One region of the Cutibacterium equinum genome, then DNA from elsewhere that is predicted to be linked to it. Evidence: predicted binding sites of a transcription regulator. Region 1 holds the regulator's gene; the other holds the start of a gene.
What was found. Region 1 encodes HrcA, which represses chaperone genes, less so after heat shock. Its sites were predicted from a motif close to TTGGCACTCGNNNNNNNCGAGTGCCAA; they were not measured.
Positions count from the first base shown of each region.

Region 2: a site for HrcA is predicted at 8,354-8,380, ahead of groL (chaperonin GroEL). Genes of this name have one in related genera too.

Region 1 covers NZ_CP115668.1:890,629-906,291, forward strand. Annotated here, with positions in the region: gene O6R08_RS04065 (ABC transporter substrate-binding protein) at 1-868, opposite strand, end outside; gene hemW (radical SAM family heme chaperone HemW) at 1,009-2,199, shown strand; gene O6R08_RS04075 (DUF3097 domain-containing protein) at 2,275-3,153, shown strand; gene O6R08_RS04080 (inositol monophosphatase family protein) at 3,150-3,911, shown strand; gene O6R08_RS04085 (MBL fold metallo-hydrolase) at 3,932-4,615, opposite strand; gene hrcA (heat-inducible transcriptional repressor HrcA) at 4,759-5,787, shown strand; gene dnaJ (molecular chaperone DnaJ) at 5,791-6,966, shown strand; gene O6R08_RS04100 (16S rRNA (uracil(1498)-N(3))-methyltransferase) at 6,963-7,697, shown strand; gene O6R08_RS04105 (DoxX family protein) at 7,820-8,227, opposite strand; gene O6R08_RS04110 (RecQ family ATP-dependent DNA helicase) at 8,386-10,536, opposite strand; gene O6R08_RS04115 (UDP-N-acetylglucosamine pyrophosphorylase) at 10,620-11,837, opposite strand; gene O6R08_RS04120 (hypothetical protein) at 12,009-13,241, opposite strand; gene tgt (tRNA guanosine(34) transglycosylase Tgt) at 13,361-14,602, shown strand; gene O6R08_RS04130 (sensor histidine kinase) at 14,650-15,663, shown strand, end outside.
Region 2 covers NZ_CP115668.1:429,327-444,989, forward strand. Annotated here, with positions in the region: gene O6R08_RS01925 (cobyrinate a,c-diamide synthase) at 1-965, shown strand, start outside; gene cobA (uroporphyrinogen-III C-methyltransferase) at 965-1,741, shown strand; gene O6R08_RS01935 (cobalt-precorrin-6A reductase) at 1,735-2,490, opposite strand; adenosylcobalamin (AdoCbl) riboswitch at 2,517-2,634, shown strand; gene cobT (nicotinate-nucleotide--dimethylbenzimidazole phosphoribosyltransferase) at 2,714-4,411, shown strand; gene O6R08_RS01945 (adenosylcobinamide-GDP ribazoletransferase) at 4,408-5,247, shown strand; gene O6R08_RS01950 (helical backbone metal receptor) at 5,244-6,008, shown strand; tRNA gene O6R08_RS01955 (tRNA-Thr) at 6,089-6,164, shown strand; gene O6R08_RS01960 (S-ribosylhomocysteine lyase) at 6,173-6,655, opposite strand; gene manA (mannose-6-phosphate isomerase, class I) at 6,697-7,878, opposite strand; gene O6R08_RS01970 (DUF3263 domain-containing protein) at 7,927-8,211, opposite strand; gene groL (chaperonin GroEL) at 8,549-10,183, shown strand; gene O6R08_RS01980 (transaldolase family protein) at 10,531-11,607, opposite strand; gene O6R08_RS01985 (GntR family transcriptional regulator) at 11,709-12,452, opposite strand; gene iolC (5-dehydro-2-deoxygluconokinase) at 12,667-13,656, shown strand; gene O6R08_RS01995 (Cgl0159 family (beta/alpha)8-fold protein) at 13,653-14,540, shown strand; gene iolB (5-deoxy-glucuronate isomerase) at 14,537-15,409, shown strand; gene iolD (3D-(3,5/4)-trihydroxycyclohexane-1,2-dione acylhydrolase (decyclizing)) at 15,412-15,663, shown strand, end outside.

The DNA of each region.
Region 1 (15,663 bases):
CGAAGTCGTCCTGCCATTTCTTGGCGATGTCGCGGAGGGACCACAGGCCACCCCACTGCATGGCGGTCTCGCCGTTGACGAAGGGGGCGGGGTCGAACCAGTCCTTCGATGCGGCGGTCAGCAGAGCACCGGACTGGTGGAAGTCACGGTAGGCGGACACGGCGTCGAAGAAGGGTTGCTCCATGAAGGCGACGTCGGTGTGGTCGTCATTGAGCTGGTCGAAGCCGGAGGCCCAGATGAGGAGGTTGCCGAGCACACCGACGCCACCGTCGTTGCCGGCGAAGAACCCGCCCATGTCGTTGGTCTTGACGGCCTTGGCAGCCTCGACGAGTTGCTCGAAGGTGGTCGGGGCCGACAGCTTGGCCTTCTCCAGTACTGACTTGCGGTAGTAGAGCAGCTGCATGTCGACGACCTGGGGGATCGCGTAGATCTTGCCGTCGAGGGTCATACGATCCAGCACCGGCTGGGAGAACGTGGACTTGGCGTCACCGATGGTGTCGGTGAGGTTAACGACCTGGCCCTTCTGGATCATGTCAAGGGTGGCGCCGTACTCGGACTCGAAGACATCGGGGACGCCCGATCCGGACAGCAGGGTGGTGCCCAGCAGCTTCATGTAGTCGGTGCCGGGGTTCCATTTCACGGTGACCGAGGCGTCCTTGTAATCCTTGGCGTAGCGATTGACGGCTTCCTGGACACCTTTCTCGCCGTACTCGTGGTACCACTGGACGATCTTTCCGGAGCCACCCGACGTGGAGCTGGACTTCGAGCCGGTGGATACCCCACCGGTGTTCGACCCGCACGCGGTCAGGACGGCGGCAGTGGCCAGGCCGGCAGAGGCGCTGAGGAGACGACGGCGAGAGACATTCATGAAGGCAGCTTAAACCTCGAACTGTTGAAATTTCACCCGTCGCCCTTGGTGTTCGCCATTCGGATAGCCAGAAGGTGTGGTGGCTCGGCCCCACCCGCCCCAGATGGCATCATGCAAGAGCGACATCTCAACCCCTGGGACTGAGGAGGACCATGACGCCCCCAGACGGACACCTGCCAGCCCTCCAGCCCGCTGACGGGCCATGGAGTATCTACGTGCACGTGCCGTTCTGCGCGTCTCGGTGTGGCTACTGCGACTTCAACACCTATGTCCTCTCGGCCATGGGGGATGATGCCGTCTCCGGTTACCTGGCCGCCGCTCATCGCGAGATGGATCGTGCTGCTCAGGTGTTGGGGCAGCGTCCGGCGGTGTCCACGATCTTCTTCGGTGGTGGGACTCCGACGATGCTCACTGCCGATCAACTGGGGGAGCTCGTCGACCACGTGCGTACGGTGTGGGGGATTAACGACGATGCCGAGATCACCACGGAGGCCAATCCGGAAACCCTCGACGAGGATGTGCTGTCCGGGTTGCTCGAGGCGGGGATCAACCGGTTGTCCATGGGTATGCAGTCCTCCGACGAGCACGTCCTGACGATCCTCGATCGTCGTCACCGGCCCGGGCGTGCGGTGGAGATGGCGCAACTGGCCCGCCGGGTGGGATTTGACGACGTCAGTCTCGACCTCATCTTCGGCACTCCAGGTGAGGATCTGGACTCGTGGCGACGCAGCCTCGATGCGGCGTTGACGGCCGAGCCCGATCACGTCTCCGCCTATTCCCTCATCGTCGAGGAGGGCACCAGACTGGCGGCACGCATTCGGCGTGGCGATGTGCCGATGACTGACGAGGACGACCTGGCCGACAAGTACCTCATCGCCGAGAAGACCCTCACCGAGGCGGGGTACGTCAACTACGAGGTGTCGAACTGGGGCCGGCCCCGCAACGGTCGTGACCACCGGTGTCGTCACAACATGGCGTACTGGCTGGGACACGACTGGTGGGGGATCGGTCCGGGAGCCCATTCGCACGTCAACGGGACACGGTGGTGGAACGTCAAGCACCCGGCGACGTATCGCAGCCGGTTGGCCGATGGTCGGCTGCCCGTCGAGGACCATGAGGTTCTTGACGCCCAACAGCGCCACGAGGAAACGGTGCTGTTGCGGCTGCGCCTGGCTGACGGGTTGGCCTTGTCCCAGTTGACGCCGGTGGAACGTCACCGGGCTGAGCAGATCGCAGAGCAGGGGCTTGGGGCATTTGAGGATGACTGCTTGGTCCTCAACCTGTCGGGTCGGATGGTGGCCGACCGGATCATCACGGATCTGTTGATGTGAGCGTGTCGCGGTCCTACCGGGGATTTTTCGGCTGGTGATCGACGACGTGTTGTCATGGCCATGGGTGGCAATACAGTGGCTACCGTGATCGACCGGTACTCCCACGATGTGCTCGCAAGCGGCTGGCGCACCTCTCACATGAAAAGCAGCGTAGACATGCCGTTGGAACTCGACATGGTCGTCGAGGATCCCTCGAGCGGATATGTCGGGGCCGTCGTCGCGTGGCACAACGGCCTGGTTGTGCTCGAGGATCGCAAGGGCAAACGCAAGTCCTTCCCTATCGGTCCTGGGTTCTGGGTCGACGGCACACCCGTCACTCTGCGCATTCCCTCGCGTCAGGGCAGTGCGAGTATCACGCACACGGCGTCAGGATCGGTTGCTGGGCCGGCCGAACCTGCCAGGGTCGCTCTTCCCAGCCGCATCTACGTCGAAGGTCGCCACGACGCCGAACTCGTCGAGAAGATCTGGGGTGACGACCTGCGCCACGTCGGGGTCGTCGTGGAATACATGGGTGGTATGGACGATCTGGTTGGGATCGTCGCCGAGTTCAGGCCGGGGCCAGGGCATCGCCTGGGAGTGCTCGTCGACCATCTCGTGGCCGGGACCAAGGAATCCCGCGTGGCAGACGAGGTTCGGCGCGGAGGATATGGCGAGTACGTCATGATCACCGGCCACCGGTTCATCGACATCTGGCAGGCCATCAAACCCGAGCGGATCGGCCGGAAGGAATGGCCGCAGGTTCCCATGGACGAGGACTTCAAGCTCGGCACCCTGAAACGCCTCGGCCTGCCGCACTCCACACAGGCCGACGTCGGCAAGGCCTGGCAGGCCATGTTGCACCGGGTGCGTGACTGGCACGACCTGGATCCGCGATTCAACACCGAGATGGAGAAACTCATCGATTTCGTCACCTGTGACCACGTCGATGAGCTCGACGATGAGGAGATGGCATGAACATTGACGCTCAGAGTGTCGGCGATCTCATCCGCGACGTCGCAGCCAGGGTCATCGATCCGCGGTTCCGGTCCTTGCAGGATCACCAGATCCACGAGAAGAAACCCGGTGACTTCGTCACCGATGCCGATCGTCAGGCTGAGGAGGAGCTGGGTGCGGCGTTGATCGCGTATGCGGGTGGGGTTGTCGTCGGGGAGGAGGCCGCCTTCGCCGACCCGACCATTCTCGACGCCCTTCCCGACGCCGACCTGGCCTGGGTCATCGATCCCATCGACGGCACGAGAAACTTCGTGCGCGGATCGGAGGACCACGGGGTGATGCTCGCCCAGCTCAATCATGGCGAAACGGTGAGGGCCTGGATCTGGCAGCCCCAGCACGGCCACATGTGGTGTGCTGAGCGTGGCGCAGGGGTCACCTGTGACGGTGAGACGGTGAGACGAGGAGGCTCCCAGGTCCCGATTCGCGCCGCGACGACCCATGAGGCATACAAGATCGCCTCACCGCAGGTCGAGTGGCAGATGTCGAAGTGGTGCTGCGCGGTGGACTACCCGCTGATCTGCCTGGGACAGACCGACGTCACCGTGTATCAACACTCCCATCCGTGGGATCACCTGGCTGGAGCCCTCATGGTGCGTGAGCTCGGTGGGGTCGTCCGCAGCGCCGATGGGGTCGAGTACGGGCCAGCCGGCATGGCGGGAAAGCTCGTCGTCGCGGCTGATGAGCAGGCTTACCGGGTGGTCGCTGATCTGCTGGGTTGAGCGGTGTGGGGCGGCCGGCCTCAGGCCAGCTGGGGAGGAATGTGCTGGCCCACCGGGGTGAGGGGAATCTCGACGGGGATTCTCTCGGCCAGGTCGCCGCGTTGTTCCATGACGGCGACGGCATCGACTGGGCGCCCGTGGCCAGGCACGTAGACGCCCACGCCATCGGTGCCCGTGATGACCGCGTCAATGGCGCGCGGCCAGCCTCGCACATCGGTTGTCTCGTCGGACTGTGGTGGCCCGGCGGTCTCGACCAGATCCCCGACGAAGGTCACCTTCTCCTCGCGGATGATGACGACGAGGTCCCCGTCGGTGTGTCCAGGGCCCGGGTGAATGACCTCGGCGCCGAGACCACCCAGATCGACATAGGCCATCAGGGCGATGGGGTGGTCAACACGCAGGCCGGGGCAGTGAGCCACCGCAGCCTCGTGCATCCAGCTCTGGGCCCCATCAATTCCTGCAAGTCCGCCACTGTGGTCATCGTGGTGGTGGGTGACGACGACCCGATCGACCGGGCGGCCCAGCATGGCTGCTGCCGACATTGCCAGGCGTGCCCCCTGCTCAGGAGAGGATCCAGTGTCGATGAGGAGAACGTGATCGTCGCCGGCCACCAATCCACAGGTGACGGTTTCCGGTTCGATCGTCGTCGTCCACACTCTGGCCGTCAGAGCGGTCCACTCGGGATTCTGGGGATTGGTCGACATGGCCACCAGTGTGGCACGTCTGGGGAAATGCGCTGCCAGCGAGAGAAGCAGAAGGATTCCAGACGAACGCGATAAAGTGGCACTCGGCACCTGAGAGTGCCAAAGTGAGGCTTGTACCCGATGAGGTCGCGTGAGGAGGGATTGTGCTCGACGACCGCAAGCTCGACGTGCTCAAGGCCATCGTCACCGACTATGTCTCCAGCAAGGAGCCGGTGGGCTCCAAAGCCCTGGTGGAACGTCACGGCCTGGGGGTGTCCCCGGCAACAGTGCGTAATGACATGGCTGTGCTGGAGGAGGAAGGCTACATCACCCACCCTCACACCAGCGCCGGTCGTATCCCGACTGACAAGGGGTATCGCCTCTTCGTTGACCGAATCGCCACCGTCAAGCCGCTGTCTGGGCCAGAGCGTCGAGCCATCCATGCCTTCATGAGCGGGGCCGTCGACCTTGATGACATCGTGCGCCGCACGGTGCGACTTCTCGCCCAGATCACCCACCAGGTGGCGATCATGCAATACCCGGTGGCGACGACGGCCACGATCCGTCACCTCGAACTGGTGAGCCTGTCGACCGACCGCGTCCTCATCGTCGTCATCATGTCGTCGGGGTCGGTGGAGCAGCGGATCGTGGAGCTTCCCGGCCACGACGAGCAGAATCTTGCTGGGCTTCGCACCAGGCTCAACGAGGCCCTCGTCGGCCTGACGGTTGCACAGGCCGCTGACTCCCTCAATCGGCTTCTTGACGAGTTCGACGAGTTCGGACCAGCCGAGAGCCAGCACGCAACCTCGGTCGTCGCGACTGTCCTGGAAATCCTCGCCGTCGATCCGTCCGCCCGTGTGGTCGTCGCCGGAGTTCCCAATCTCACCGCGTTCGGTGCACAGTGGGAGACGATGGTGCGTCCGGTCCTGGAAGCCCTCGAGGAGCAGGTCGTCCTCATGCGACTGCTCGGCGAGGTCACCGCCGGGGAAGCCGGCGAGGTCACGGTGCGTATTGGTGCCGAGAACACTGACGTGCCCTTCCAGTCCACCTCATTGGTGGCAAGCACATACGGTCCTGACGATGCCCTGTCAAGCCTCGGTGTCGTCGGACCCACCCGAATGGACTACCCCTCAACCATGGCAGCCGTGCGAGCCGTGGCCTGTTATGTGGGCCGGTTCCTGGCAGAAGGATGATCCTTGAGCAACGACTATTACGAGATTCTCGGCGTTTCCCGGGATGCCAGTTCCGACGACATCAAGAAGGCTTATCGCCGCAAGGCCATGAAACTTCACCCCGATGTCGCTGGGCCGGGATCGGAGGACGAGTTCAAGAAGGTCCAGGAAGCCTATGAGGTGCTCCAGGACCCGCAGAAGCGCGCCGTCTTCGACCGTGGCGGAGACCCGAACGCCCGCATGGGTGGATTCGGCGAGGGCGGATTCAGCACTGCCGGATTCGACTTCACCAACCTCGTGGACGCCATGTTCGGTGGCGGAACCTCCTTTGGTGGTGGCGGACGTGGGCCCCGCTCCCGGACCCGACGCGGCCAGGACGCCTTGGTGCGGATGCGCCTGAGCTTGGCTGAGGCGGTGTTCGGCGTCACCAAACCGCTGGACGTCGACACCGCGGTGGTGTGTCCGAAGTGTCAAGGTAAGGGAGCACAGTCCGGCTCGGAGCCGGTGACCTGCCACACCTGTGAAGGGCGCGGCGAGGTCATCACGGTGCAGCGGTCCCTCCTTGGTGACATTCGCACGAGCCAGCCCTGCCCGACCTGTCGTGGCTACGGCACGGTGATCCCCGATCCGTGCCAGGAGTGCTCCGGTGAGGGGCGGGTGCGCACCACCCGCACCATCAACGTCAAGATCCCTGCCGGAGTTGCTGACGGCAACCGGATCCACCTGGATTCCCAGGGAGAGGTGGGCCCCGGTGGTGGCCCGGCCGGCGACCTCTACATCGAGATGACGGTCAGCCCGCACGAGGTGTTCACCCGAGAGGGAGACAACCTCGAGATGATCGTGACGATCCCGATGACGGCGGCTGCGCTGGGGAGCAAGGTGCCGGTTCACACCTTGGAAGCCGATCGCGAGGACTTCGCGGACTCCGAGAAGTCGGTCACCGTCGAGGTGCCATCGGGAACCCAGTCGGGCGATCGCATCGTCATCCCCGATCGTGGCGTGCCGCGACTGCGCCGTGGTGGCCGGGGTGACCTGGGTGTCACTGTCATCGTGCAGACTCCGACCAAGCTCGATTCCCACCAGAAGGAGTTGTTGCGTCAGCTGGCCGAGGCTCGGGGGGAGACCGATGCGTCGGCGTTCGTGGAGAAGTCCGGGGCACGCGGCATGTTTTCTCGCATCAAGGAAGCGTTCGGCGGATGAGTGACCCCTGCTTCCTCGGTGAGGTTGCTGGAGCCACGCCCGGAACAGTGGTCGACATCACCGGGGCGGAAGGCCACCACGCCAGTTCGGTACGCCGTATTCGGGTGGGGGAGTCCGTTCTCGTCACCGATGGCCAGGGCCATGCAGTGCGCGGACCTGCCATCGAGGTGACGAAGGGATCGGTGAGAGTCGAGGTGGTCGAGGTGCTCGAAGCCCCCGTCACCGCTCATCGCTGGGTTGGTGTCCAGGCCCTGCCGAAGTCTGACCGCGCCGAGCTTGCCGTGGCGACTCTCACCGAGATGGGCGTTCACGAGATCCTGGCATGGCAGGCCGATCGCAGCATCGTGCGCTGGAAGGGCGACAAGCAGGCCAAGGGCGTGGCCAAGTGGCAGGCGGCTGCTCGTGAGGCCACCAAACAGTCGCGCAGATTCCTTGTTCCCCCGGTTGCGCTGGCTCAGACCGAGGATGTGGTGGACAGGATTCGTGGCGCAGCCGCGGCCTATGTGTTCCACGAGTCAGCCACCGAACCCCTGGTGCGTCAGAACCTGCCGGAGTCTGGTGAGGTGATGTTCATCGTCGGGCCTGAAGGTGGCATCACCGACCAGGAAGTTGAGGCCTTCGTGGCTGCCGGCGCTCATCCGGTGACCATCTGTGACGCAGTGTTGCGGACCTCGACGGCCGGCGTGGTTGGGCTGACCCAACTTCGGGCCATGGCCGACCACGCCGGGTGACCTTCCGCGCTGTTCCATACCTGACATGGCCATACCTGATATGGCGATGGGGCCGGACGGGTTTCCGTCCGGCCCCATCGGTGTGGAGGGGGATTGCCGTCGCGTGACGGCAGTTCACTGGCTCACTTCTTGGTGGCACCACCCAGAGCAACGGCGAGCAGGCCACCGATGAGGCTGATGTTCTTGAAGAACTGGATCTGCTCGCCGGCCTTCTCATCGCCGTCCTTCTCCCAGAAGGGGTGTCCGGCAAGAGTGACGGGGACGAGCTGGGCGGCCAGGATGGTGGCGGCCAGACGCGGCTTGATGCCAAGGGCCAGCATGGATCCTGCGGTCACCATGGTGCCGCCGTTGACCTTGACCAGCAGGCTGGGATCAACATCGGGGATCTGGGAGCGAACTGCCTCGGGCATCTTCCCGAAGAGTCCGTCGACAGCTCCGGAAAGGTAATCGGCGCTCGTGACCTGGCCGAGGCCTCCCTTGATGAAGATGGCGGACAGAGCGGAACGGGCGATGAACTTGGCAAGAGACATGAATCCTCCTAGGTACTAGGTGCTACTTCCATCGTGCCCTATCAAGGCTCGCGAAGGTGCCACGTTCGCGTTTAGGTGACGAATCCACTACTTTTTCGTGGTCTCGCTCAGGGATAGTGGCGCACGCGGACGAGTGGTTGGCGGGGAAGTGCCGGGTCTCAGTGGGTCAGCGCGAGGGCCAGCGGCAGGACGGGGCCTGACCCAGCTCGTCTCAACACCCGTGCGGCGACAGCCATCGTCCATCGACTCGAGATGACGTCATCGACGAGAAGTACTGGGGCACCGCCGAGGTGGGACAGCCGTGACATGAGTTGCGGTCCGACGTTGAAACGGTCGTGCACATCTCGAAGGCGGTAAGCCGAATTCGTCGATGAATCGAGGCGTGGGGCGTTGTGTTCCAGATCGAGCCAGCCAAGGTCTTGGAGCTGACCGACTCGGGCCAGCCCCGAGGCCAGGGAGTCGATGAGGCGAGGCCGGGTGACCGATGGCACTCGGACCACGGCGGCCGGGCGATGTCCCCAATCCCATTCGGCCAGGACCTTGAGGCAGGCCTTGGCCAGTGCCGGGGTGATCTCGGCGTCGATGGGAACGCCGTTGGCATCGTTGCGCAGCAGGTCTCGCAGCGGCCCTCCCCAACCCAGGTCGGAGAGCCTGGCGATGACGCGGCCCTCCTCGGCCATCTCCTCGGTGCCGATACGGCCCTTGAGACCAACTCCCAAGGTGTCCATCCCCGATGGCCAGGTGGTGCGCGGCTCGATGGGAACACCGACCCTGTCGAGGATGGTTGTCGCCGAGCAGGATGCCGCCGGGTCGATGTCCGTCGGGTACCACGGGCCAGCGCAGACGTCGCAGCGGCCGCATGGTGACGCGGAGGGATCGTCGAGCTGGCCGGTGAGGAAGGCCATCCGGCAGGTGTCCAGATGCTCGTAAGTGAGCATGGCCTGCTGCTCGTCGTGGCGTGCCTGAAGGATTCGCTGATAGCGCTGGGTGTCATGAACCCACCCATTCCCGGTGGCTCTCCAGCCACCACGAACCTTCTCGACCGCCCCGTCCACCGCCATCACCTTGAGCAGCAGATCAAGCTGACTGCGTCTGATGTCGACGCGGGCCTCCAACGCCGGAACAGAGAGCACCTGCCCCTCGGACAGTGCTCCCAGCACAGCGTCGGCACGCTCCTGGGTGGGCATGGCTGCGGTGGCGAAGTACGTCCAGATGTCCTGATCCTCCGGGCCGGGAAGCAGCAGGACGTCGGCGTTCTCGGTGGCCCGGCCTGCTCGACCGACCTGCTGGTAATACGCGATCGGAGAGCTCGGCGCTCCCAGGTGCACCACAAAACCGAGGTCGGGCTTGTCGAACCCCATTCCCAGGGCACTGGTTGCTACCAAGGCCTTGACCTGGTTGTCACGTAGGGCTTCCTCGAGGGTTGACCGTTCCTCGGGGTCAGTGCGTCCGGTGTAGGCCCGCACGTCGTGACCTGCTTCGACCAGTGCGCGAGCGGTGTCCTCGGCCGCGGAAATGGTCAGACAGTAGATGATCCCGGATCCTGGCAGGTCATCCAGATGTTGCACGAGCCAGCCCAGACGATCAGTTGGGTTTGGCAGGTTGAGCACACCGAGCCGCAGGGAGGCCCGGGCCAACGGTCCGCGCAACACGAAGACATCATCGAGATCACGAGCCGGAGCGATCTGTTCTGCCACGTCCTGAACGACTCGCGAATTGGCGGTGGCTGTCGTCGCCAGCACCGGTATGGTGTCGGGCAGGGCTGAGACAAGGTCGCGGATACGTCGGTAATCGGGTCGGAAATCGTGGCCCCAGTCCGAGATGCAGTGGGCCTCGTCGATGACAAGCATCCCCAGTCGTCCCACCAGATCGGGCAGGTGCTCCGTGGCGAACGTCGGATTGACGAGTCGTTCCGGAGACACCAGCAGGACGTCGATCTCGTCAGCATCGAGCTGCCTGGTGATGTCGGCCCACTCGGTGACATTGGCTGAGGAGATTGCAGCAGCCCGCACGCCAGCGTGTTCTGCAGCGGCCACCTGGTCGCGCATGAGGGCGATGAGCGGGGAGACAATGAGGGTTGGTCCGAATCCGGCAGCTCGCTGCAACAACGCAGCGACGAAGTAGACCGCTGACTTTCCCCAGCCGGTGCGTTGCACCACCAGCGCACGACGGCGATGGGCGACAAGGGCCTCGATGGCCTCCCACTGGCCGGGGTGGAACTCGGCATCGTCGCGACCGACGAGACGACGCAGGATCGCCAATCCGCGGTCATGCAGGGTGTTGTTCGGTGTGTTGAACGGTGTCGTCATGGCCCCTCCCTTCGCCCCTCATCCTGACCGCGACCACCGACGGTTTGGCGTCGAGATGCCGGAACACGAGGAGAACAGCGAAGTCAGAACGGCAACAGAAGCTGGTCGATGACCTCTTGGGCCTGGGACTGCTGGGTGGAGACGATGCTGCCGAGCCACTCGACAATGGCGTTCTGGGTGGCTTCGTCGAATCCTCGCACGACGTCGAGATACTCGGCGCCACCGTTCGCGGCAGCGCCACAGGTTTTCACGACGTCACCGGGGGCCGGGGAGTCGAGGACGTCGAGGGCGGTCAGGAAGGCATCGCGATTCTCGATCAGTTGAGCTCGGCCGGCGTCAGTCGGCTGGACCTTGCCGATGAGTGACTTGAGCCTCTTGATCCGCTCGGTGCGCGCCGAGGCGAGGTTGTCGAGGGCTCCCTGCCACACCAGTTCGGACAGCCGGTCGCGAGACATGAAGAGACGACGGATGTGGAGATACCAAGCTTGCAGGGCAGACAGGTTGCCCAGGTAGGTGACGTTGTGGGCGATGATGCGATCCAGTTTGCGATAGCTGGTCGGGGTTACCGGGCGCTGTCGACCGGTGGGCGGAGGAGGCAGGACGAGCTGGTCGTCGTCGAGGATGTCGTCGCGCAGGATTGACCCAGCCCCGACCACGGTGCCGAATCCGGTCGTCACTGGGCCAACTGTTCCGCCCTGACCGCCCAGGAAGATTGGATGCTGGTTGAGCAGCACTCCGTGTGGGACGTCACCGAAGAGAGAGGCCGTGGTCTTGTCGCCGTCAGGAGTGAAGTTGAAGTGAATGTAGGACGACCCGACCTCGGAGTGATCCGACCGAGATGTGCCACCGGCCATGAGGGCATCACAGAAGTTGATGAGGCTGCCGAGGGTGACGAAGGGCAGCAGAATGGTCTGCTTGAGGCCGACGGTGTGGGCCCCGTTGGCCTTCTCCTCGAGGATGGTGCCGCCACGGACGTGGGCTCCCGATCCCATGCTCGCCCCGGAAAGGAATACGGCGTCTTGGGCGAAGCCTCCCTTGAGTGTGACCCCGGTGCCCAGTTGGCAGTCCTGAATCGTCATGGGGGTCTCGTCGCCGAGCACGCACCCGGCAGAGATAACGGTGCGACGGCCACGAATCCGACATCCGGGGCCGATGACGACGCCCTCACCGCTGATGTTGTCGACGTTGATGTCCTCGTCGATGTCGACGGTCAACGGGTTGGGAATGTGCACCCCCTTGTCGATGAGCTCGGCTATCTTCTCCAGGCCACGCGGCTGAAGCGTAGGGAAGTTGACGTCCATCGGTGGTCCTTTCCGGGGGGCGGGTCCGTACCCAACAGGGTAGCCATAGGTGCTGGCGGCTATGGGTCATGGGCAGGGCCGCCGATGGCAACCGCATGGCAACTGTGCCCTGCGCTCATTTCTGGGCCATGGAGGTCGTGGTCAACGAGGTTTCGTGGTGAAGCGGGGGTCTCAGGGGGGTGTTAGCAAGGCGAATCCTGACAGAAATAGGCCAGAGAAGATGCCCCCGGAGCGTTCGTGGGCTTCCTTGGCTGCTGATGAGTCCACTTCTTTGATCATGGCTCCGGTTTCCAGATCGTAAAGGCGGATGGTGGGGGTGTCGGTGGAGGTGTCGATCACTCCGACGGTTTTGCCTTGGATCCGAGGTGGTTTCCCTTGGTCTGTGGCCAGGTCGGTGTTCACGATGAGGCGGGATTTTCCAGTGGTCAGGTCAGTGGCCACGACCTGTCCGGACAGGAGGGTCCAGATGAATTCATGTCCCATGATGACCGCGTCTGAACCGGTAGGGCCCATGCTGTCTTCGCGGACTCCTCCGCCGTCGATCGTATTGAGGGGTTTTCCGTGTTCATCGGTGATCGGGATTTGCCGGGCTGATCCTGTTTTCAGGTCGAAGAATGCCAGGGTGGTTTGCGGATATGTCGCCTTCTTGTTCCATGACGTTGCGCCCAGTCGCACGACGAGATCTTTCCCGTGACATGCGAGGCCGCTTTCGGGAGTCAACCCCCACCGGGGTGTCATAAGAGGCCCGAGGTCTACTGTCTTGCGGTGCTGTCGGTCGACACGGAAGAATTGCACTCCTGAAGGGCTATGGTATGCGTTGTGGGAAATCCCATATATCTGATTGTTGCACATTGTAATATCAGACACCCAGTGTGGTATGTGCATTGATGTGCCGTCGGTGAATTCGAGGAGGAATGTGTATTTGTCGGGATTTGATGGATCGTCACCCCAATTCGACAAGAATGCGAATTCTCCGCCACCGAGGGGATAGGGGTAGATGAATTGCGAATCTGGTACGTAAGGATCTGTCCGGGGTATGATCCTGGTTCCTGATTTCCCCATGACGTACATGTTGGAGAAGTCAATAAAGGCAACGTTCCCATCAGTATCGGAGCCGACGCTAGTGTATCGGGGCGCGTTGTCCAATTTTTTGACTGCATGGGTAGTGTCGCCGTCGAGGGACAAGAGCCCCGGACGATTGAAGATGGGGTCATCCGGTTGGCTCCAAGATGTGGCGATCCTGACATCGGCGGGAAGCGTATCGGTTTCACCGATGGGCGTCGTCTGGACCCTTGCGCAGGCGGTGGTCGTGACGAGACAGGTCACCGCCACCGTAAAGGTCGCAAGCCTCGTGCGCTTGCGTCGTTTATTGAGTGATTTCATGATGATTGATGCGGTTTCCATCCTCGGTAATTCACGGGCTGACCGTAGATTATCAGTAGGTCCCGTGCCGGCGAGGGGGCGGTGTCGTGGCCCCGCCGATGGCGAGCGCTCGGGGTGGACTCGTCAATACAATGACGCCCATGCCATTCGGATTCGACGTCACCTCACATCTCGATGATTCCCACGGGCGCACCGGCGTCATCCACACTCCACACGGTGACATCGAGACGCCGGCCTTCGTCGTCGTCGGGACCAAGGCGACCGTTAAGTCCCTGCTACCTGAATCCGTGGCGGCACTGGGGGCTCAGGCCGTGCTGGCCAACGCCTACCACCTTTTCCTGCAGCCAGGACCAGAACTTGTCGATGAGGCCGGAGGACTGGGCCAGTTCATGAACTGGAGCGGGCCTACTTTCACCGATTCCGGTGGCTTCCAGGTGCTCAGCCTCGGCGCCGGGTTCAAGAAGACTCTGGCGATGGACATCTCCGAGCTGACCGAGGATGACGTCATGGCTGCCGACGCCGACCGCAAGGCCATGGTCGACGAGGACGGCGTCACCTTCCGCAGTCCCCTCAACGGGGACCGTCATCGGTTCACCCCCGAGGTGTCCATGAGGATCCAGCATCAGCTCGGCGCCGACATCATGTTCGCCTTCGACGAGTTGACCACACTCATGAACACCCGTGCCTACCAGGAGGAGGCGTTGGAGCGGACCCGACGCTGGGCAGAGCACTGCCTGGCCGAACACCGGCGCCTGACCGAGGCCAGGGCGTCAAAGCCGTACCAGGCCCTCTTCGGAGTCATTCAGGGAGCCCAGTACGAGGACCTGCGTCGCAAGGCGTGCCGCGATCTGTCCGAGATGGAGATTGACGGCCAGCGGTTCGACGGCTTCGGTCTAGGAGGGGCCATCGAGAAGGTCAACCTCGGGCGAATCGTCACCTGGTGTGCCGAGGAGCTGCCCGATGATCGTCCCCGTCACCTGCTGGGCATCTCCGAGCCCGACGACCTCTTTGCCGCTTGCCGGGCCGGTGCCGACACCTTCGACTGCGTCAACCCCTCCAGAGTGGCGCGTAATGCCGCGATTTACACCGTCGACGGGCGCTACAACATCAACACCGCTCGATTCCGGCGCGATTTCGGCCCGCTGGAGGAGGGTTGCGACTGTTACACCTGCACCCATTACTCCCGCGCCTACCTTCACCATCTCTTCAAGGCCAAGGAGATGCTCGCCAACACCTTGGCAACGATTCACAACGAACGCTGGACGGTGCGGCTGGTCGACCAGATCCGCGTCGCCATGCGTGGCGGAGATCTGGACGCCCTCGAGACGGAGTTCATGGGTCGCTGGAATGCCAACGCTGGAAGGCTGGCCAAGGCCGACTGACAAGCCTGTTCTGTGACATCTCATCCTCACGACGGAGGAGACTGGGGGTGCCACTCGCTACGCTCAGTGGCGTGCGAGAGGCAATCGTGTCCTTCATGGCGATGGACGATCTGTGGCGCCGCCGAGTGCCGGATACACGGGGCTGGCGAGTCCCGAGGGTGGGGTTCCTACCCGCTGTTGACGTGCTCGTCGGGGCGCTCGTGGCCCTCGCCGTGGGTGCCGGTGGGCTCTTGCTGGCCGCTCTTCAAGACCGCCTTGACGTTCTCGGAGTAGGTGACGTCATCGTCGTCATCGCCCTTGCTGTGGTGCTGTCCTTCCGGCGAGTGGCACCGGTCACCTCGGCCGCCCTCATCACTGTCATCTGGGTCATCGGAGCCTATGCGACGCCGTACATGGCGGCCAACTGGGTGTCGACCCTGGCCGTCTTCTTCTCCTACGACTCCCTCATGGGGTGGGCGCGGACCCGCCGTCTCGCCTGGGGGTCCATGCTGGCAGTCTTCGTCGTCATCATGGGGTGGGTTGCCCTCACGATGGCATTCGGGAACTCGCTCACCAAGCAGATCGAAGCCATCAATCCTGACAGCAATGGGGAGGGGATCATTTATCTCGTCCTCACCTATGTCATCATCAACGTCACCTTCGTCATCGGCGCAGCGTTGGCGGGTCAGGTGTCCTGGCTGCGGGCACGGGACCTGGCCGAGGTCCGCCGTCAGGCTGCCACGATCGAACGACAGCGCACCCAACTGGCCGAGCAGGCCGTTCTCGACGAGAGGTTGCGGATCGCCAGGGAGATGCATGACTCGGTGGCCCACCACGTGTCGGTGGTGGGTATCCATGCCGCTGGTGCTCGTCGAGCCCTCGACATTGATCCGGATCTGGCCCGCGACGCCTTGGCCACCGTGGAATCGGAGTCACGGGCGGTCGTCACCGAGATACGTTCCCTGCTGGGATCCTTGCGCGCCGGTGGTGAACCACGTGCCCGCCTCGGCCTGGCCGACCTTGACCGTCTGTGCGAGGAGCAGCGACGTGCGTCGGTGCGATTGCTGCGAGTGGGAGACGAC
Region 2 (15,663 bases), 460 kb from region 1:
TGCGGGTTCCCGAGCCGCCGCAGTGGCTTCGTGAGGCCATCACTTCCACCGAGCACGACTGGGCGCGCTATCCGGACGCCACCCCGGCCCGCAACGCCCTGGCTGCCATGTACGACGTGAGGCCAGACAGCGTCCTGCCGACAGCCGGAGCCGCCGAGGCCTTTCCGCTCATCGCGACCACGCAGCCGCGTCACGCCGTCGTCGTCCATCCCCAATTCACCGAGCCCGAGGCTGCGTTGAGGGCGGCGGGGATTGACGTCGACCGGGTCATCCTCAAGGCATCCGACGGGTTCGCACTGGATCCGGGCCTTGTCCCCGAGGACGCCGATCTGGTCATCGTCGGGAATCCCACAAACCCCACGGGACGGCTGCATCCGGCCGCCGACCTGCTGGCCCTGCGTCGTCCTGGCCGGATCCTCGTCGTCGACGAGGCATTCATGGACGCCACCGACGAATCCCAGTCCCTCATCGGCAGTGACATGGACGACCTGCTGGTGCTGCGGTCCTTGACGAAGACCTATGGCCTGGCCGGCATCCGTGCCGGATACCTCGTCGGGGATCGGCGACTCGTCTCGCGGCTGGCAGCCCGTCAGACCCCGTGGTCGGTCTCGACGCCGGCCATCGCAGCCATGGTCGCCTGCACCGGACAGCAGGCCGCCCGTTTTCGCGACCAGTTGCGCGACGAGCTCCCGGCGGCCCGCGCTGATCTCGTCGGGCGCCTGCGGGAACTGGGCTTGCACGTCGTGGAGTCCGAGGCTCCCTTCGTCCTGGTCGACACCTCGTCGATCAGTGGCGATTCGGTACGCCAACCCCTGGCCGATCGTGGATTCGCCGTGCGACGCGGGGAGACCTTCCCCGGTCTGGGACCCACCTGGATCAGACTCGCCGTCCGCGACCCGGAAACCCACGCCGCGTTGTCTCAAGCCATCTGTGATCTGGTCGCACGTCCCCCCAAGGAGAACTGATGTCCTACTCGCCAGAACTTGTTCCCGGCACCGTCACCCTCGTCGGAGGTGGCCCCGGTGATCCCGGACTGCTGACCATCGCAGGACTGGAAGCGGTGCGCCAGGCCGACGTCATCCTCTACGACCGACTCGCCCCGGCCGACGTCATGGACGAGAACCCCGACGCCGAGAAGATCCCGGTGGGCAAGGTGCCGCGCGGGCCCTACGTCCCCCAGGAGCGCACCAACGAGCTGCTTGTCGAGCATGCCAAGGCCGGGCGCAAGGTGGTGCGCCTCAAGGGCGGCGATTCCTTCGTTTTCGGTCGTGGCGGCGAGGAGTGGCAGGCCTGTGCCGCCGCCGGGGTCCCGGTGCGCGTCATCCCCGGCGTCACCTCCTGCGTGGCCGGTCCCGAACTCATGGGAGTCCCACTGACCCACCGTCACATGGTTCAGGGGTTCACCGTCGTGTCGGGGCACGTCGCCCCCGGTGACACCCGTTCCGAGCTCGACTGGGCCCAGATCGCCAAGACCGGCACCACTCTGGTCATCCTCATGGGCGTGGCTCACATCGGTGACATCGCCGCGCGCCTCATGGATGGCGGATTGTCCGGTGACACCCCGGTCGCCGTCGTCGCGGACGCATCCCTGTTCACCCAGCGATCCTTGACGACGACCTTGGAGAAGGCTGCCGAGGACATGGCCGAGGCGGGGATCAAGCCGCCGGCCATCACCGTGGTCGGTGACGTCGCTGGACTCGACCTTGACCAGACCCGAGTCCACGAACCGTCAGATCACTGAGGTTTTTTGACGGTCGCGAGGTGGTCGTCAATCCACTGCACCGCCTCGTCGACCTCGCCCAGCTCGTCTCCCCAGCCGGGGGCCGGGCCGCGTGACACCATGACGACGTGGATGCCGGTTTCGGCTGCCAGGCGAAGCTTCGGGTCCAGGTCAGTGCCCCCGGAGTCCTTCGAGACGAGGGTCGCCGCCCCGCCGGAGAAGATCTCGCGCTCCCGGTCCATGGTGAAGGGGCCGCGCTCCTGCAGCACCGTCCAGCCTTCGGGAAGTTCCTCGTCGGGGGCGTCCACGCAGCGCACGATGACCCGGCGCGGGCCGAGTCGCAGGTAGTGGCTGACGGGTTGGCGTCCCACCGTCAGCAGGACGACGTCAGGCAGGTCCGCCAGGGCCCGTGCGGCGTCGTCGTGGTCGTCCACCCAGGTCCAGGTCGCTGCCTCGGGCTGGGTGCGCCAGCTGGGCGGGGCCAACCGGGCCAGCGGCACATTGAGATCGCGGCAGGCTTGGGCGGCGTGGCCGTGCATGGTCGCGGCGAAGGGATGGGAGGCGTCCACCATGACCTTGACCTCGTGGGCCGTGAGGAAGTCCTTGAGTCCCTCGATCCCCCCGAACCCGCCCAGTCTCGTCGGACCGGGAACCGGCCGTGGGGATTTGGTGCGTCCCGCCAGGGAGGTGCACAGGTCAACCCCGTCGTCGACCAGTCGAGTGGCCAGCTGCCGGGCCTTCGTCGTGCCGCCAAGAATGAGGACGTCCATGACTCCATCAAACCAGCCTGTGGGACAATGATCAGTGATCGCGGTGGAACACCGGTGAGAATCCGGGACGGTCCCGCCACTGTGACGCCGTCGAGGCGAAGTCAGACCAGAACCGCGTACACCTGCCTCGACCGGGGTAGGACGACTGTGACGCGCGTGCGTGGCGTCCAGGCTGCGAGGACACAGACCTGGAGGGACGCGGCGGCGTCCCCGACGATGGAGCATGATGGTCTGCCTGCCTGAATCCCTGTCCGCTGAGAGTCTGCTCTCCCGCACGGTACGCGGCATTCGAGGAGCTGACGCCACAGCACGTGAATCTGCTCGGGCTCGTCAGCAGGTGCTCACCAAGCCGGAGGGTTCGCTGGGGTTGTTGGAGGATCTGTCCATCCGTCTGGCGGGGATGTATGGACAGGTTCCGGTCCCGGTTCCGAGCCACCCGGTTGTCGGGCTGTTCGCTGGTGACCACGGGGTGTGGGCTCAGGGGGTCTCCCCTGATCCCCAGGAGATCACCACCCAGCAGATGGTCAACATGGCGGCTGGCGGGGCGGCGATCAGCGTGATGTCGAGGAACCTGGGTGCCCAGCTGTGGATTACTGACGTCGGTGCCCGCCATGAGGTTGACGCGCCCATTCGTCAGCGGTGTGTGCGCCGAGGCACGGACGACATCTCCCAAGGCCCGGCGATGAGTCTTGACGAGGCCCTCCGGGCCCTCGAAGTTGGTATCGAGACCGGTTTGGAAGCTGTCGAGCAGGGAGCAGACATCCTCGTCACTGGCGAGATGGGGATTGCCAATACGACGCCGGCGGCGGCCCTCATCAGCGTCTTCACGCGGCGTCCTCCTGCTGAGGTGACGGGAAGGGGTGCTGGGTCGGACGATCGTCGGCATCAGCACAAGATCGGTGTGGTCTCCCGTGCCATCCAGGTCAACCGCCCGGAGGCTGACCGCCCGGTCGAGGCGTTGGCGAAGGTGGGAGGTTTCGAGCATGCGGCCATGGCTGGTTTCATCCTTGCCGCGGCCTCCTCACGCATCCCCGTGCTCATTGACGGCGTGATCGCTTGTTCTGCCGCTCTGACGGCCACCGCAATCTGCCCGCAAACCCGCGACTTCATCATCATGAGTCACGCCGGTGCCGAGCCGGGAATCGCGGCGTCGACCTCCGCTTTGGACCTGCCCGCCTTGTTGGACCTCGGTATGAGGTTGGGGGAGGGGTCGGGAGCCATCCTGGCTCTGCCGATCGTGCAGGCCAGCGCCCACATCCTCAATGAGATGGCCACTTTCGAGGACGCTGACGTCACCGACATCAAGGTGACCGGGGAGACGGACATTCCCGACGCCATCGACGTAGATGCCACCGAAGAAGACGCCAGCGAAGGAAAGGTTCCTTGCCGGGCGCTCGTTCTGGGGGGTGCGAGGTCGGGGAAGTCGACCTTCGCTGAGTCGAGACTGCCTCGCGACTCCCGTGCCACCTATGTCGCGACCTCCCAGCGCAACCCCGACGACGCCGAGTGGGAGGAGCGGATTCGCCTGCACCAATCCCGGCGACCGGCGACCTGGCAGACCGTCGAAACCACAGATATCGCTGCAGTGTTGCTGGCCGACGACGACTCCCCGGTGCTGGTGGACTGCCTCGGGGTGTGGATCACCCGGATTCTCGACGAGGTGGGGGCCTGGAGTGCCGATCCTGGCGACCAGACCTGGCAGACGTCCGTGAGAAACCGCGTCGACGACCTGACCGACGCCATCCGCCGGACTCGTCGCGACGTCACCTTCGTCTCGAATGAGGTAGGGATGGGGGTCGTGCCCGACACCGCGGCCGGACGGCTCTTCCGAGACGAGTTGGGGCGACTCAATGCCGCTGTCGCGGATGCCTGTGACGAGGTGTGGATGTGCGTGGCCGGCATCCCGAAGAGGTGGGCATGAGCGAACAGCCACATCCTGACCTGAGCAAACTGGGTCCGCTGCGCGGGATAGTCGAGGCCCTGTCCCTCTTCACGATCTTGCCGGGGCCGTACCTGACCGACATCGACCGTCGGCTGGCTCGTCGAGCCATCACGGCTTTCCCGTGGTTGGGTCTGTGCCTGGGAGTGGTGGCCGGCGGGATCGTGGCTCTCGTGCTCGGGCTGGGTGCCGGGTCGTGGCTGGCTGGGGTGCTTGCGCTGTGCTGGCTGGCAGGAGCGACCGGAGGGTTCCATCTCGACGGGGTTGCCGATACTGCCGACGGTCTGGGGTCGCGTGCAGCGCCGGACAAGGCCCTTGAGATCATGAAGAGGTCTGATATCGGACCGATGGGCGTTATCAGCATCCTTCTGGTGCTGCTCGTTGATGCTGCCGCTGTGGTGAGCCTGGCCGGGACGACCGGTTCGGGAGCATGGTGGCGCGTGGCGGTGCTGGTTGCTCTAGGCCCGGCCATGGGACGAGCCGCCATTCTTTTCGCGACGATGGCCGGGGTGCCCTGCGCGCGCCCGGGAGGATTCGGATCCCTCGTCGCCGGGGTGACGACTCCCACATCAGCCTCGATCAATCTGACCGCGCTGGGGTGCGTGTGCGCCTTGGCCGGATGGGTCGCTGGAGGCTGGGTGTGGTGCCTGGTGGTTTTCGGTTGCGCCGCGGCGAGCCTGCTCACTGCGCGGGGATGGATTCATCATCTCGTGCGACGCTTGTCCGGCATGACCGGTGACACCTTCGGAAGTATCAATGAGGTGACGCAGATGACGTTCTGGGTTTTGACGGCGCTGATTGTGGCGGCGGTGTCATGATTGACGATCTTGGTGCCCAGGTGCCGGTGAGTGGGCCGGTGCGGCGAGTCGTGAGCTTGGTGCCCTCGATTACCGAGGCCATCGCGATGACATGTCCGGACGTCCTCGTGGGGTGTACTGATTACTGCATCCGTCCGGCCAATCTGGAACAGGTCGTGGGGCATGAGGTGGCCCGGGTCAGGGGCACGAAGAATCCACATCGCGCGGCTATCGTCGACCTACGCCCTGACCTCGTCGTCGCCAATCAGGAGGAGAACCGCGAATACGACGTCGCCTTGTTACGCGAGGCAGGGGTCCCTGTGTGGGTGACGCGGATCGACACGGTTTCCGAGGCTCTCACCAGCCTGACGAGGCTCTTCAGCGAAGGGTTTTGCGTCGAGAAACCGGAATGGCTGTGTGACGCCGCGGCGGAATGGGAGGAGCCGTGGAGTGGCGAGAGCCGAACCGCCATCGTCGCAGTGTGGCGGGACCCGTGGATCTGCGTAGGACAAGACACCTATATTGCCGATGTGTTGAGGAAGGTCGGGGTGACGTTGGTCAGCCTGCCGGGGGAGTCGCGCTACCCTCACGTCGACCTGGACGATCTCATCTCGGCCCGCCCGGACCGCGTCATTCTGCCTGACGAGCCCTACCAATTCGGGATCGACGATGTGTCGGCTTTCCCCGACCTCGACGTCCGTCTCGTCGACGGTCAGAGGCTGGCCTGGTACGGTCCGTCTATGGTCGGGGCCCGTCGCTACCTGTCCGAGGTGTTGTCCTGACGACACCGACGGCATCCGAAGCCAGCTAGGCCATCCTGACGACATGTGCCACAATGTCCCACGTCGCCAGGAGGCGGCAGGCCTCTGTAGCTCAGTTGGTAGAGCGCCGCTCTTGTAAAGCGATGGTCGCGGGTTCGAATCCTGTCAGAGGCTCCACCTGTCTCTCAGGCCATCACCTGCTCCCATTCATCGCGGCGGTCCAGCATTGTGCGGGCGGCGTCTTGGGCAGCCTTGATGGAATGGTTGGCTCCCCATCCGCACTGCACCTCGTTGGCGGCGGGGGTGGCGTCGAGCTCGAGGATGTCGCGCAGGGTCGTCTCGACGAGCTCGCAGATGGCCGGGACGTCCGGTTCGCCGACCATGATGAGGTAGAACCCGGTCTGGCATCCCATCGGCCCGAAGTCGATGACGGACTCCGAATGGTTACGCACGCACTCGGCGAAGGAGTGCTCGATGGAGTGGACCGCAGGCATCTCCAGATGATCCTTGTTGGGCTGGCAGAACCTCACGTCGTACTTGGTGAGGGTGTCGCCGGCAGGAAGGTGCTTGACGTCCGCCACGCGCACGAACGGTGCCGCCACCTTGGTGTGGTCCAGGTTGAAACTCTCGACGTTCATCTTGTGTGCCATGGGTCCATCCTCTCTCAACCGCCTGATTTCCACACGGGGAGTCATTGCGTGAGTCAGTATCACAGCCCAGCAGCGGCGAGGAATCCGTCGCAGTCCCCATCGACTTGCACTTGCTCTCCAGCGGGGATCCAGACAGCCTGGCCATGCACGATTTCCTCAGTGCCCTGCGAACTTGAGCACACCGCATAGCCACCGGTGATGAGCAGGATACGCGCCAAGTCACTGGCCGGCAGGATGGTGGGGCGGGTGGCGTCGAGGTCGAGTTCCCACAGCCGGAACTGGTCATGGCTGCTGGGGAAGACCCGCAGACCGGGGTCGACGTCCTCGGCAGTCATGATGCGCGGTTCCTGGGTCTGGAAGTCGACAATCTCGATCAGAGAGTCGACGTCAATGTGTTTGTCAGTGAGCCCGCCGCGCACGACGTTGTTGGAATCGGCCATGATCTCGATTCCGGTCCCTGACAAGTAGGAATGCATGAGGCCGGGAGGAACGGCCAGCGCTTGCCCGGGCTTGAGGTGGACGCGGTTGAGTATGAGTGCGGCAAGGATTGATGGATCTCCGGGGAAATACTCGTCAAGCTCCACGGCAGTGCGCGCGAACTCACCCAGTGCGGTGTCCTCGCCAACATGGTTGACGGCCCCTGACACCACTTCGACGACGATCTGACGACGCATGTCGTCGCCGGCGAGGCAGTCGAGGAAGGTCTCAGCCAGAGCCGCCGGACCGGAACGCTCCGTCAGGGATCCCAACACGGGGTCGATCGGGGTACGAACGTCGAGACCATCGAAGAGTTGACGGGTCTCGTGCGGGTCCCGGAATCCACACAGTCCTTCGAAGTCACTCATGGCGACCAGGATTTCGGGCTTGGGCCAGTCATCGACGAAGGTGCGCTGGGGGTCGTTGACGTCAATACCAGCCTCGTTCTCGCGGATGAACCCACTCCTGGCCATGTGGGCGTCAGGATGGGCCTGGAGGCTCAGGGGGTGGCGAGCCGCGAGGATCTTGAGGAGGAAGGGCAGCTTCGTGCCGAAGACGTCACGACTGCGTTGACCCAGCTCGTCGGGGTGAGCGTCGAGGTAGTCGTTGAGAGGAGTGCCGTCAAGGGTTGATGGCGAGGAGTCGTGGGCCCCAAGCCAGTATTCGGCCCAGGGTTCGCCGTCGGGTTCTTGCCCCAAGATGTCGGGGATCGCGTCATAGGAGCCCCAGGAGTACGTCCGGACCGTACCGGTCAGGCGTTTCATAGTGTGCCTCTCGTCAATGGTGTCGCATCGTTGACGACGCCGCGTGTGTCATCCGAGCAACTGTGCGCTGCGAGACCGGCGCTGCTGACTGCGGACTCGTTGCAGCCGTCCGACCAGGGACGGCGCATAACGTGCGGCCGACTCATCGTCGATGAGTTCGTTGAGTCGCAAGTGGTAGCGGGGGGACGACATGCCGAGCTTCTCGCGTATGACGGTCTCCTTGTCAAGGCTTGGATTCCCGGCCTGCCAAGATTCCTCGAGGTCCAGGATCGCGCGATCCGATGCACTGAGTTCGTTGAACGCCACGTCGTCGGGAGTGGAGGAATCTGACACGATTCCAGTTTAGGGTCCGGCGCGCGATCGTCGAGCAGCAACGCGGCGCAACCTGCCTGACGCCAACCCTGGGGCAGCGCAATCAGCCACTTTCTGTTCATCAACCCTTTGCACTCGCGGGGTGCGAGTGCTAAACATGTCATTGGCACTCGGCAAGCGAGAGTGCTACCGCCCGAATCGGTGTTGCGAGCGCCGGTGCGAGTGGTTGTCCCGGTGATGAGATCACCAGATCGTCCGTCGCGGGCATCACGGGGAAACACAACGCGGGGTCGCTCCCGCCACACCATCTGACGTCCACGGGCTGCCAAGCCCACCGGAGCGGAGGAATCCCCCAAACATGGCAAAGCTCATCGAATTCAACATCGAGGCCCGCCGCGGTCTTGAGGCGGGTATGAACACCCTCGCCGACGCGGTCAAGGTCACTCTCGGCCCCAAGGGCCGCAACGTCGTCCTGGAGAAGTCCTGGGGCGCCCCGACGATCACCAATGACGGTGTCTCCATCGCCAAGGAGATCGAGCTCGACGATCCCTACGAGAAGATCGGCGCTGAGCTCGTCAAGGAGGTCGCCAAGAAGACTGACGACGTCGCTGGCGACGGAACCACCACGGCCACCGTCCTGGCCCAGGCCATGGTCCGTGAGGGCCTGCGCAATGTCACTGCTGGCGCCAACCCGATGGGCCTGAAGAAGGGCATCGAGACCGCCGTCGAGGCCATCAGCGCTCGTCTGTCCGAGATGGCCATCGACATCGAGACCAAGGACCAGATCGCCTCCACCGCCTCCATCTCGGCTGCCGATCCCACCGTCGGTGAGATCATCGCCGAGGCCATGGACAAGGTCGGCAAGGAAGGCGTCATCACTGTCGAGGAGTCCAACACCTTCGGCCTGGAGCTTGAGCTCACCGAGGGCATGCGCTTCGACAAGGGCTACATCTCGCCCTACTTCGTCACTGACACCGAGCGCATGGAGGCTGTCCTCGAGGATCCCTACATCCTCATCGTCAACTCCAAGATCTCCTCGCTGAAGGACCTCCTGCCGGTCCTCGAGAAGGTCATGCAGTCCGGCAAGCCGCTCTTCGTCATTGCCGAGGACGTTGAGGGAGAGGCCCTGGCTGGCCTCATCGTCAACAAGATCCGTGGCACCTTCAAGTCCGTCGCCGTCAAGGCCCCGGGCTTCGGTGACCGTCGTAAGGCCATGCTCAACGACATCGCCATCCTCACCGGCGGCCAGGTCATCTCCGAGGAGGTCGGTCTGTCCCTCGACGCCGTCACCCTCGACCTGCTGGGCCACGCCCGCCAGGTTGTCGTCACCAAGGACGAGGCCACCATCGTCGACGGTGCCGGGGACTCCGAGCAGATCGCCGGACGCGTGAGCCAGATCCGCAAGGAGATCGAGAACTCCGACTCCGACTACGACCGCGAGAAGCTGCAGGAGCGCCTCGCCAAGCTCGCCGGCGGCGTCGCCGTCATCAAGGTGGGTGCTGCCACCGAGGTCGAGCTCAAGGAGCGCAAGCACCGCATCGAGGACGCCGTGCGCAACGCCAAGGCAGCTGTCGAGGAGGGCATCATCCCCGGTGGTGGTGTCGCCCCCATCCAGGCTTCCAAGGCCGCCACGATCGAGGGGCTGGAGGGCGACGAGCTCACCGGCGCACAGATCGTTCTGGCTGCTTGCTCCGCCCCGCTCAAGCAGATCGCTGTCAACGCGGGTCTTGAGGGTGGAGTCGTGGCTGAGAAGGTCGCTGGTCTGCCTGCAGGACAGGGCCTCAACGCTGCCACGGGCGAGTACGTCGACATGGTCGACGCCGGCATCATCGATCCGGCCAAGGTGACTCGTTCTGCCCTGCAGAACGCAGCCTCCATTGCGGCTTTGTTCCTCACCACCGAGGCTGTCATCGCTGACAAGCCCGAGCCTGTCAAGGCTCCTGCTGGCGGCGGCGACATGGACGGCATGGGTGGCATGGGCGGAATGATGTGATCCAGCTCATCTGATCCACGATGGGGCGGCTCCGTTTTGGAGCCGCCCCATCGTGTTGATGTTCGTGAATTGGTATCTGGAGGGGTGATACGCGCGGACCATTCGGCGGGACGGTGATGACTCGCGTACGAGATGGACGGTGGAGACGGAAACTGGTGTTCTCGTCAGACCAGGCTGGTGATGTCACCGGTGCCGATGTATGTGATCTAGAGGAGTGACAAACTCCTTGCCCAGGAGTACTGGCGCCAATCGTCACCACGAGCCGGCGTGGGGCCATGCATCCGCAAGACCCGACCGCAGCAAACGCCACGGTCGGGTCACATGTCGATCAGGCAATTTCGAGGGGATCAGATGGCTGGGGTGACGATGTCACGCACCAATGCGTCGAGATCGGCATCGGCCTGGAGGAACTGGCGCAGAGTTTTGCGAGTGGCTCCGAAACTGTCGAATTCCTGGATGGTCAATCCATCCGGATCGTAGGCGCGCATGAACTCCGGGATTGCCTTGAGGGCAGTGAGGTGCTCTGCGGCGACGGGTTCGTCCATGCGTGGGACGGTCTGGTAGCCGGAGTCGTTGATGCGTTTCTGCCACTTGAATGGCGGTGAGACTACGAGGTCACCACCAATGAGTTCCGACCACTGGAGGACGTTCCGGAAGGCTGCGCACAGCACTCGGGAGTGGAAGCCGCGCTCGACGAAGATGTGGTAAGCGCGCTTGATTGCGGCGATGCCGGCCCACTCCAAGTGACCAGGATCGATGAACAGCCTGTCACGCTCGGCCACGATCTTGAGCCAGTCGTCAAGGCGACCGGCCATGATCGTCACCACGGGTCCCATTTCGTCAATGGGTTTGCCCTCGGCTACACGACGCTGGAGCCCTCGTTCGATGGCTTCGGCGGACCTTACTGCCTGGGCCACGGTGAAGGACACCGTCACGTTGACCGAAACGCCGCGGTAGGTGGCCTCCTCGATGGCCTCGATGCCCACTGAGGTGCAGGGAATCTTTACGATGATGTTTGGGGCCAGGTTGCTGAACTCCTCAGCTTGGTCTGCCAGAGCCTTGGCATCGCGGTGCAGTCGCGGATCGGTTTGGATGGAGAGGCGGCCGTTTCGGCCCTTGTGCTCGACGAAGATCGGTTCAAGAAGCTTTGCTGCCTCAACCGACATGTCTTTGATGGCCTGCCACCCGATCTGGGATTCTCCCCACGTGGGATTGCTCTCGGCGATAGCGCGAATGCGGTCTTCCCAGATGTCTGGGTGTTTCTTGATCGTCGTGTAACCGATGACCGGGTTGCATGTGGCACCAACACCGCCGAACGCGATGGACTGACGAAGTTCGTCCAGATCGGCCGAGTCGTTCCACAGCGCCGTCGGGGTCGTGCGGCAAGCGTCGAGGAGTGGACCTGGGGTGTACTCGATGTTCATGACAACTCCTGTGCGAGGTCTTTACCGGCGCAGCGTCGTCGCCGGTATGACCTCTAGCCAACACCTCACTATTTGTCCTGTCAAATACGCTCGCCGTGGAGTCAGGCGTACACCGTGTTTTCGTAGGCGTAGATGGAGGCGCGGTATACGTGCTGTCCGAACTCGATGACACGGTTGGACTCGTCGCATGCTGTGCGTTGCATCGTGAGTAGGGCGGCGCCGGGCGGTTCATTGAGTAGACGTGCTTCGTCGGGGAGGGCCAGGCGTGCGCTGAATCGCTGATGGCCGACCGCGATGATGATGTCCCTACTGCGCAAGTAGTCATAGAAGCCAGTGGTCGTGAGCTCCTCTGCACTGGGTGCGAGGTCTAGCGGCACCCAGTTCGTCAGGATCGCCAGTGGTTCGTCTTGGGACATCCGTAGTCGGCGGAAATGAGCTACTTCGGAGTTGGCGGGCAGACCAAGGGCGGCGGCGACAGCTGGCGGGGCTACCTCCACTTTCCAGTCGAGCACGCTGGTGCGTGGCCGCTGTCCAGATGCCTGCAAATCGTCGTACAGGCTTGTGAGGTTCATGGAACGATGTACCCGGGTAGGCGTTACCTGGGTGCCAACTCCGCGTCGACGGATGACGAGTCCACGCTGGGTGAGGGTCTCGAAGGCGCGACGCGCGGTGGGACGCGACACATGCAGACGTGCCGCCATCGAGATCTCGTCCTCGATGCGTGTGCCGGGCGCAAGCTCTCCGGATTCGATGAGCTGTGCCAGTGGCTCGGCGATTTGGGTGTGGAGCGGTTCTGGGCGCGACCGGTCGATGGTGATGTCAGCGATGTAGGGGTCGTTGTCCACTGCCGTTCCTCGTCTGTGTGCGATTACTGACGCACAGTCTATTTGGTGGCCAGTGCGGCGGGTGGGCTGATGGAGTGGGTTGCCTCGAGGCGAGCGCGGGTTGCGGGTGCGTCTCTCGTGGCTGGCAACTGACAGCCTCGTCAATTGTATTGACAAATTCTTCCCGGTTGGTAGCATTCGAAGGGTCAAGCATCCTCGATGAAGTGGAGTTGTCATGGTTTCCAACCGCCGTCGTGACCTTGATGTACTCACGTTGGGACGAATCGGTGTAGACATCTATCCGCTGCAATATGGCGTGGGGTTGGAAGACGTCACGTCATTCGGGAAGTTTCTTGGTGGCAGCCCCACCAATGTGGCCGTTGCCGCTGCCAGGCTCCGGCACTCTGCCGCAGTTGTCACCGCAGTCGGTGACGATCCCTTCGGGCGGTTCTGCCGTCGTGAGATGGCCAGACTGGGTGTGTACGACGACTATGTGCTCGTCAACTCCGAGTTGCCCACTCCGGTGACATTTTGCGAGATCTTTCCCCCTGATGATTTCCCGCTGTACTTTTACCGGTATCCCACGGCTCCAGACCTGAAGATCACCCCCGATGACGTACCAGAAGATGCCGTGAGGAACGCCAAGATACTGTGGCTGTCGGTGACTGGCCTGTGTCAACAACCCTCATACGATGCACATCGTCGAGCTCTCGAAGTGCGCAGCAGGGCTGAGTATACCGTTCTCGATCTCGATTACCGGCCGATGTTCTGGGGCTCTGTTGAGAAGGCACGCGAGGCCATCTCAGCGGTATTGCCTCACGTGACGGTGGCGATCGGAAACCGCGAGGAGTGTGAGGTGGCCGTTGGTGAGACGGACCCCGACAGAGCCGCCCTTGCGCTACTTGATGCGGGAGTCGAGCTTGCCGTTGTGAAGCAGGGGCCCAAAGGTACGTTGGCCAGGACTCGTGAGGAACGTGTCGAAGTCGCTCCCACTCCCATCAATGTCACCAATGGCCTCGGAGCCGGGGACTCGTTCGGCGGCAGCCTCTGCCACGGACTCCTCGAGGGATGGAGCCTTGCTGAGACGATTCAGGCGGCCTCCGCAGCAGGCGCCCTCGTTGCGACACGGTTGGAATGCTCCACCGCGATGCCGTCAGAGCCTGAACTGTTCGCGATGATGGCGAAGCATCCAGACGTTGCTGTCAAAGAGGAGCGCATACCATGACGAACACACCGCTCATCGACACATTGCTGGACCGGCGACTCACCGATCCGGTGAGGTTCGCCGACTGCGTCAGGCAACGCCGTCCAGCGACGTGGCGTCGCGCTGAACCCCTCATGGTCGTCGCGGCCGATCATCCCGCCCGCGGGGCACTCGCAGCCGGAGGACGCGACGATGCCATGGCTGACCGGGAACAACTCCTCGAGCGCTGTGTGACCGCACTGGGGCGGCCCGGGGTCAATGGGTTCCTGGGAACTGCAGACATGGTTGCTGACCTCGCCAATCTCGGTGCTCTGGATGGCAAGGTCGTGTTTGGTTCGATGAACAGAGGAGGGTTCGCGGGCGCATCCTTCGAACTCGATGACCGGATGACGGGCTATGACCTGCAAGGAATTCTCGACGAGGATCTGGCTGGCGGCAAGATGCTGTTGAGGTTTGACTTGTCCGATCCTGGAACGGCCACCACGACGCAGGCCTGCGCCGAGGTTGTCACGTCTTTGGCCAGGGCACGACGGATTGCCATGGTGGAACCGTTCATCTCGCATCGCGCTGGTGATGGCAGAGTTGTCAATGACCTGTCCGCCGACGCGGTCGTCAAATCGGTGGCCATGGCCTCAGCTCTGGGAGCCGACACCTCGTGGACCTGGCTTAAATTGCCTGCGGTTGACGATATGGAACGGGTGGCACGAGCGACCTCGTTGCCCATTCTCCTCCTGGGAGGAGAGGTGAGTGCAGACCCTGACGAGACTCGGCGTCGCTGGGCCAGGGCTCTTGGTCCACGAAACGTTCGCGGGCTCGTCTTGGGGCGGTCCGTCCTCTATCCACCGGACTCAGACGTGGCAGCTGCCATTGACAACGCTGTTCAATTGTTGGGAGCACAAGCATGACGGAATTGGTTCTTCGAGCTGGAAGCACTGCTTCAGGCTGTCGCGACGTCGTCGTCGACCCTGGGCGGGCTGGCTGGACATACTCCGGCCTGACTATTGCCACACTGGCGAAAGGCGAGACCCTTGAGTTCGACACAGAGGGTCATGAGTACCTCGTCCTGCCGTTGGAGGGATCATTCACTGTGCAGAGCGAGGGATTTCGAGCTGACCTCGCTGGACGCGCCACCATTTGGGGCCAAGTCACCGACTATGCCTTCGTGCCTCGCCGTAGCGTGATTACTGTCACTGCCGTCAGCGGCGGACGGGTAGCCCTACCGAACGCCCTTGCCAGTGAAGACCTCGAGCCCCGATATTGTCCATCGGAGGAGGTGCGTGTCGAACTGCGCGGAGCGGGAAACTGCTCCCGTCAGGTCGTGAACTACGCGATTGCCAACCCCTTGCACACCTCCCGACTACTGGCATGCGAAGTTCTCACCCCCGGCGGCAACTGGTCGTCGTACCCGCCGCACAAGCACGACGAGGAATCAGAGTCCGAGCATGAGCTCGAGGAGATTTACTACTTCGAGATTCGTGGTGACGAGCACGGTCCAGGCATGGCTTTCCATGGGACCTACGGAACTGCGGATCGGCCGATCCATGTCGCGGAGATGGTGGCCAGTGGAGATGTGGCGCTGGTCCCGCACGGTTGGCACGGTCCGTGTGCAGCCGCTCCCGGGTATGACCTCTACTACCTCAACGTCATGGCAGGGCCCGGTGCCGCTGAGTGGAAATCGGTTGACGATCCGCACTACGGCTGGATTCGCCAGACATGGCAAGACCAAGACATCGACCCCCGTCTGCCGTTGGCAGTGGACGACTCAAAGGAGTGATCATGACTGAGCAGACTGTGAGGCTCAGCGTCGGGCAGGCCATCGTACGCTATCTGACCCATCAGTACACCGAGAGAGACGGGGTTGAGCGTCGCTTCATTCCTGGAATCTTCGGGATTTTCGGCCATGGCAATGTCACCGGTCTGGGCCAGGCGCTGTTGCAGAACGAGGTAGCTCCTGACGATGAGGAAGGTCGCCTCGAATATTGGATGGGCCGGAACGAGCAGGGTATGGTCCATGCCTGTGCCGCGTAT